2 regions of the Microbulbifer bruguierae genome follow, and region 1 is predicted to be linked to the other one. Evidence: predicted binding sites of a transcription regulator. Region 1 holds the regulator's gene; the other holds the start of a gene.
The links. The regulator LexA, encoded in region 1, represses DNA repair genes until DNA is damaged. The targets are predictions, from matches to a motif close to ACTGTNTNTANANACAGT.
Positions count from the first base shown of each region.

Region 1 (3,797 bases):
GAAAGTGGCGACGTGTTTGAGGTCGTCGCTGTAGACCAGCCCTCCCGCACCATAGAAATTCAATATGAAGACGGTTCTCTGGATGAGATCGACTTCCAAAGCTGGCCTCGCTTGCCACTTGTTGGCGCCGCAGCACCGGAAGATGCCAATGCCGGCTATGGCTCATCGGCGGAAGAGATGCAGGATGAGGAAGATGCGGGATTCAGGAGCCCGGTATTTTCTCCGGCACAGAGCGCTATCGACAAACTCGAAGGCGAAAGCTTCCCGGGCAATGACGACGGATACTAGCGATGGCCCTGCCCCATTCAGGCAAAACCATTCAAAGGCTTGCCTTGGCGCTGCTACGGGTGGCCGTCAAGGCACGCGTCACCCGTTGTGCTCGCGAATATAATCAATAATGATCTCCGCAGCCTCTTCCACGGTATCGACGAGTTTAAACAAATCCAGATCACCGGCGTCGATGCACGCCCGCTCAAGTACCGTCTCCATCATCCAATCAATCAAACCCGCCCAGTAACGCTTACCAACTAAGACTATCGGGAACCGCTTTACCTTCTGGGTTTGCACCAATGTCAGCGCTTCGAACAGCTCATCCAAAGTGCCGTATCCGCCCGGCAGCGCGATAAACCCGACGGCGTGTTTAACAAACATGAATTTACGCACAAAGAAGTATCGGAAATGCAGACCGATATCCAGGTAGGGATTTGGTACCTGTTCAAAGGGGAGCTCGATATTGAGCCCGATTGACGATCCCGCGTGAGGAAATGCACCCCGGTTACACGCTTCCATTAGTCCGGGCCCACCGCCAGTAAGTACAGGAATACCTTCCGTGGACAGCAACTCTCCCAGGCGCATCGCTTCCTGATACTCTGGGGAATTCTCATGAAAGCGTGCACTGCCGAAAACCGTGACAGCGCCTTTCAATGTAATCAAGCGCTCAATGCCATCAACCAGTTCCGACTGTATGCGCAGCACCCGCCACGCTTCCGGCATTTTTGCATCCAGCATATGCCTTCTCCTTATCGCTATTACTACTTATTTTTCCGGAGTTCTGTGCTGTGGCGGTTGCGGCAGTAATCCTTTTCACATCCGCAGACCACAAAAATCCCGGGACACATCAAGTCTAGCAGTCGTAATGCGCCGCCCTGAGAAGATTGCGTGGATGTCAGATCTGTATATAATCACAGCAACTGTATAAAAATACAGACAACAGGAAGGCGCCCATGACAAATCTCACTGCCCGCCAGGCTCAGGTACTGGAGCTCATCAAATCTTACCTGGACGAAACCGGCTATCCGCCCACCAGGGCCGAAATCGCCCAGGAACTCGGCTTTCGTTCACCTAACGCCGCGGAAGAGCACCTCAAAGCGCTAGCGCGTAAAGGAGCCATTGAAATGGTGGCCGGTGCCTCCCGTGGCATTCGAATCCCAGGCCACCAAGCCGGGCTACCGATTGTCGGCCGCGTCGCGGCAGGCAATCCCATCCTGGCTGAGGAAAACATTGAGGAATACTGCGAAATCCCCGCGGAATTCTTCCATCCACCCGCGGATTACCTGCTGCGAGTACACGGCATGAGCATGAAAAATGCCGGTATTCTGGATGGCGACCTGATCGCAGTACAGCGTACCGACAATATTCGCAACGGCCAGATAGTGGTGGCGCGGATCGAGGATGAAGTGACAGTGAAGAGATTCAAACGCCGCGGTAATCAGGCAATGATTCAGCTGCTACCGGAAAATGAAGATTTTGAGGTCATCCAGGTGGATATGCGGGACAAAAACTTTGCCATTGAAGGATTGGCGGTTGGTGTGATTCGCCAGAACACCAACTGATTTTCACTGGAAAATCACTGCCTTAATAACGAAAACAGGGCCCATTGGGCCCTGTTTTCGTTTGTGCAAGCTGTCTCAGTGGATGGCTGTATCAGTGGATGGTGTGCTCGGTGACGTCCACCTCTTCGTCCTCAAAGGGCTCCGGCTCCAGCGAGCCGATTTCCTGAACCGCTTCTATCCCCGCCTCCAGCATGGCTCGGGCAACGGCAATTTTGTGCTCCTGCAAAAAATGCAGGCTTTCAGCGGAAAAATGAATACGCACCAACGGGTCCTCTTTGTGACCAGCGCGTCGCAGCGCTACATCACCATTGGACAACTCGATGATTTCGTAGGTCTCGGAAGACATTCACTTCTCCAGTTACAGCGTGATTTGCGGGCAGTGTAACACAGGGGGAGACAATTGATCAGTGCGCCGCGCCTACCACTCCTGCCCCTGTGCTCGCTGGCGCTGCACCAGTTCAGAAAGCGCACGGTGCCACTCTCGTAAACTCTGCGCATCGAGCTGGGAGCTCCCAGAGCCTGAACTTACATCTACCTGCCGCACCGGGATCAGGGTTTGCACTGCGGCACCTGTGGCGGCGCTTTGCGCCCGAGTGGACGGTGCCTGGGGTGCGTGCCACAGGCACCGCCAGGCAGTGTCCATCTGCCGATACCAACTGTCGGGATTCTCCGCCAGGCTGACCAGCTCCGCAATTTCCGCACTGAACTTGCCGTTCTGTGCCACCAGCTGCTGCAGCTGGCCAGCCGACTCCGGCTCGCGTCCAGGTGCTACACCCAGCTGTAACTGATGGGCCTGCTCAGCCAGAAAAGCGCGATAGCCACGCCATAGTTGCAACAGCGCCCCCTCACCAAGAGCTGACTGACACAGCGGATCACCACTGCCCTCAGCCTCCAGCCGGTTTAACAACAGCTGGCATTTGCGCAATGCGGCGGCGACGAGTCCGGTGTAGGGATTGCTCAAGTTTTGGCCTTTTTGGAAGGAGCCTTTTTAGCTGGTGCCTTCTTGGTGGCCGCCTTCTTCGCCGGGGCTTTCTTCTTGGCCGGCGCTTCTACCTGCCATTTACCGTCATGATAGAACGCCTTCCACCCGGTCGCCTTGCCGTCCTCTTCGGTCTGTACGTACTGCTCCTGGGTCTTGCGACTAAAACGCACTACCGTATCCCTGCCTTCGTTGTCCTCTGTGGGCGCAGAGAACAGGAAGCTGTATTTGGGATCAATCTCATCCTTGTGAGGCAACAGTTCCTTGATCAACGGCGCGCGGGTTTCGCGGTTTTTGGGAAACTGGCTCGCTGCGAGGAACAGGCCCGAAGCGCCGTCGCGAAGAATATAGGTGTCATCCACCTTTTCACACGCCAACTCCGGCATTGGTACCGGATCCATTTTCGGCGGCGCAGGCTGACCATTTTTCAGCAGTTTGCGGGTGTTCTTACAACTCTCATTGGTACAACCGAAGTACTTACCGAAGCGGCCAGACTTCAGCTGCATATCGCTACCGCACTTATCGCACTCGATCAGCGGACCGTCATAGCCCTTGATTTTGAACGTGCCCTTTTCCACTTCGAAACCGCTGCAATCCGGGTTGTTGCCACAAATATGCAGCTTGCGCTGTTCGTCCAACAGGTAGCTGTCCATGGCGGTACCGCACTTCGTACAACGGCGCTTATCGCGCAGCTGTCGGGTTTCCGCCTCTTCGTCCTTATCTGCATCAATCGCTTCTTCACCTGACACCAGGTTCATGGTGTTGGTGCAGCGCTCTTTCGGCGGCAGCGCATACCCGGAGCACCCCAGAAACACACCGGTGGAACCGGTACGAATCTGCATGTGGCGACCGCACTGACTGCATTCAATATCAGTATCCGTAGGCGTATTGCGGCGCATGCCGCCTTCTTTATCCTGAGCGACTTCCAGGCGATTGCTAAAGTCGGAATAGAAGTCGTCCAGCAGGTCCTTCCAGCCCCGTTTCCC
Region 1 is NZ_CP118605.1:682,313-686,109, forward strand. It holds gene PVT68_RS02925 (DUF6763 family protein) at 1-288, shown strand, start outside; gene PVT68_RS02930 (LOG family protein) at 367-1,008, opposite strand; gene lexA (transcriptional repressor LexA) at 1,224-1,832, shown strand; gene PVT68_RS02940 (hypothetical protein) at 1,924-2,178, opposite strand; gene PVT68_RS02945 (DUF6586 family protein) at 2,251-2,793, opposite strand; gene topA (type I DNA topoisomerase) at 2,790-3,797, opposite strand, start outside.

Region 2 (3,797 bases), 1.3 Mb from region 1:
CGCCGACCAGGATCACTTCGTCCACACCGGAAGTAGAGATATCCGCATCCTTCAGGGCGATTTTTACCGGCTCCAGAGAGCGGATTACCAGGTCTTCTACCAGGCTTTCCAGTTTGGCGCGGGTCAGTTTTACCACCAGGTGCTTCGGACCGGTGGCATCTGCAGTGATGTACGGCAGGTTCACTTCGGTCTGCTGGCTGGAGGAAAGCTCAATCTTGGCTTTTTCCGCCGCTTCTTTCAGGCGCTGCATGGCCAGGGGGTCGCCCTTCAGGTCAATACCCTGATCTTTCTTGAACTGCTCTGCGAGGTAGTCGATCAGGCGCAGGTCGAAGTCTTCACCACCGAGGAAGGTGTCACCGTTGGTGGACAGTACTTCAAACTGCATTTCACCGTCGACATCGGCAATCTCGATGATGGAGATATCGAAAGTACCGCCACCCAGGTCGTATACCGCGATGGTGCGATCGCCACCTTTCTTGTCCAGGCCGTAGGCCAGGGCTGCCGCGGTCGGCTCGTTGATAATGCGCTTCACATCCAGACCGGCGATACGGCCGGCATCTTTAGTGGCCTGGCGCTGTGAGTCGTTGAAGTAGGCCGGTACGGTGATCACCGCAGCGTCTACTTTCTCACCGAGGAAGTCTTCCGCGGTTTTCTTCATTTTTTTCAGCACTTCCGCAGAGATCTGCGGCGGTGCTTTCTTGTCGCCCTTCACTTCTACCCAGGCGTCGCCATTGTCGGCTTCAACGATGGAGTAAGGCACCATTTTGATGTCTTTCTGTACCACGTCGTCTTTGAACTTGCGGCCGATCAGGCGCTTGACGGCGTACAGGGTATTGGTCGGGTTGGTCACAGACTGACGCTTGGCAGACTGGCCGACCAGTACTTCGTTGTCGTCAGTGAAGGCAACGATGGAGGGGGTGGTACGGTCGCCTTCGGCGTTCTCGATTACACGCGCCTTGTCGCCGTCGAGTACAGCCACACAGCTGTTGGTAGTACCCAGGTCAATACCGATGATTTTTCCCATTTGTATGATTCCTCACTCTGCGGCGCGCGCCTTCACTATGCCTGGCGCTGCGCGGTTGTATTCGGTTGAAGCTTATATTGGTGCCGCCGTTTCATTTTCAAGGGCGCCCAGCCAAATGTCGTTCCGACAGCGGCACACGGATGTGCCGACCGCAAAGCAACGTATTCCGTTGTATTGCGGGAGCCCGGTGCGGACACGCGCCGCAGCGGGCGTTTTTCCATGATGTAGGGGAGCATCACGGAAAACTAAACACGCTCAAAAAATCAGGGTGCCTTGCTGACAACCACCATCGCCGGTCGCAGCAGACGGCCGTTCAAACGATAGCCTTTCTGGAACACATCCAGCACGGTGTTGGGCTCCACATCCCCGTTCGGCACCTGGGTCATAGCCTGGTGCAGCTCCGGATCGAACGGCTCGCCGGCCGGGTCGATCACTTCCACACTGTACTTGCCCAGCGTGTCGAGGAAGGACTTGTGGGTCAGCTCGATACCTTCCACTACCGCCTTATGCGCCTCGTGCTCACTGTCGATTGTGGACAGGGCCCGCTCCAGGTTATCCACCACCGGCACCAGGTCCTTCAGCAACTTCTCCAGGCCGAACTTGTGGGCCTTTTCCACGTCCTGCTGGGCGCGACGGCGGGCATTCTGCACCTCCGCCTGGGCGCGCAGCACCATGTCTTTGTGCTCGGCGAGCTGTACGTGCAGGGAGGCCACCTCCGCTTCCAGTGCGCTCTCACCGGCATCTGCTGCCAGCTCCGCTTCCAGCGCCTCTTCGGCGGCGTGCTGCTCTTCCGGGCTGGGGGTTTCCATCTCGGCGTGGGCTTCTTCGCCGATCTGCTCTTCTTCGCTGCGCTCTTTGGCCACTGCTCTCTCCGTCTGTGTCCGCTGGTCTACTGCCAAATAGGTCAAATGACTGAAACCCGGTTTAGCCAGGTCTGGCCCCGGGATGCAGAGGTATATGGGGGCAGCACTATGCACTTCAAGTGTCCCGTCACCGGCGAAATGAAGATCCACCCGCGACCAGCAAATATACCGGGCCGTGCACCGCCCCTGCGCGAGCTACCACTGCGATCTGCGCACATTTCTCCGCTCAGGGTGATTGAAAGGATGCCGCCAAATACTGTATAAACAACCACTGTTTAGATAGCCATGAAAATAATCCCATGTTGCTACATCTGTCTATCAGCCAATTCACCCTGGTCGACCAGCTCGAGCTGGAGTTCGGCCCCGGTACCAGCACCCTGACCGGCGAAACCGGCGCGGGTAAATCCATCACCCTCGACGCTCTCGGCCTCGCCCTCGGAGACCGTGGCAATGCCGAGCTGGTACGCGCCGGTGCCAACCGGGCGGACATCCACGCCACCTTCGATATAGCCGATCACAAAGAGGCCCGCGACTGGCTGGAAGAACAGGAGCTGGATGCCGGCCGCGAAGTAATCCTGCGCCGCACTATCGGCGCCGACGGCCGCTCCCGGGCCTATATCAATGGCCAACCGGTGACCCTGCTGCAACTGCGCACCCTGGGGGAGCAGCTGATCGATATCCACAGCCAGCACGAGCACCAGTCCCTGCTGAAAAAGGAAACCCACCGCCGATTGCTGGATGAATACGGCCACGCCGAGGGCCAGGCCGCCGAAGTGCGTATTCACTTCAAGACCTGGCAGGACCAGTACCGGCGCTACCGCAAACTGGCCGACAGCGCCGAGGAAACCCAGGCGCGCCGGGACCTGCTGGAATACCAGCTGGAAGAGCTGGAGCAGCTGGACCTGAAAGCCGGGGAACTGGAAGAACTGGAGAGCGAACAGCGCCAGCTGGCCAATGCCGGTGACATCCTCAACGGCAGCTACCAGCTTGCCGCGCTGCTCAATGGCGGCGAAGGGGATATCGCCGAGCAACTGCACCGCGCCCTGCAACTGGTCGGCGCCATGCCCGAACAGACCCCGGCGCTGGCGGAAGTGGCGCAGATGCTCGACAGCGCCCGCATCCAGGTAGATGAGGCGGCCAGCACCCTGTCCCGCCATATCGACCGCTTCGAGATGGACCCCGAGCGACTGGCAGAAGTGGAAGAGCGCCTGTCTGCCATTTATTCTGTAGCACGCAAGCATCGGGTTCAGCCGGACCAACTGCCGGAACTGCAGCTGCAATGGCAACAGGAACTCGAAGAAATCGGCGCGCCAGATGCGCTCGACAAGATGGCGGCGGATTGTGATCAACTGGAGCAGGCATACCGCACCAGCGCCGCCAAACTGACCAAACTGCGCAACGCCGCCGCCAAGCAACTGGCCACCGCCGTCAATGCACAGCTGGCCGACCTGGCCATGCCCCATGCACGGGTGGAGCTGGCGCTCACAGAGCAGGAAAAACCCTCTGCCAGCGGCCTGGAGGAAGTGGAGATACTGATCTCCACCAACCCGGGGCAGCCGCCACGGGCACTGGGCAAGATCGCGTCCGGCGGCGAACTTTCCCGGGTCAGTCTCGCCGTTCAGGTGGTCACTGCCCAGACCTCCCGCACCCCTACCCTGGTATTTGACGAGGTGGACGTCGGCATTGGCGGTGCGACCGGCGACGTGGTCGGCAAGTTGTTGCGTCAATTGGGCGAACGCGGCCAGGTTATCTGCGTCACCCATCTTGCACAGGTGGCAGCGCGCGCCCACCGCCAGTATCTGGTGGAAAAGCACAGTGATGGCGAAGCTGCGTTCGTGGCCCTGCGGGAGTTGAAAAACGCCGAGCGCAGTGCCGAAGTCGCCCGCATGCTGGGCGGTGAAGCTACCGCG
Region 2 is NZ_CP118605.1:3,814,540-3,818,336, reverse strand. It holds gene dnaK (molecular chaperone DnaK) at 1-1,024, opposite strand, end outside; gene grpE (nucleotide exchange factor GrpE) at 1,288-1,887, opposite strand; gene recN (DNA repair protein RecN) at 2,187-3,797, shown strand, end outside.
Region 2: recN (DNA repair protein RecN) is a predicted target of LexA. The motif match lies at 2,143-2,160, and genes of this name have one in related genera.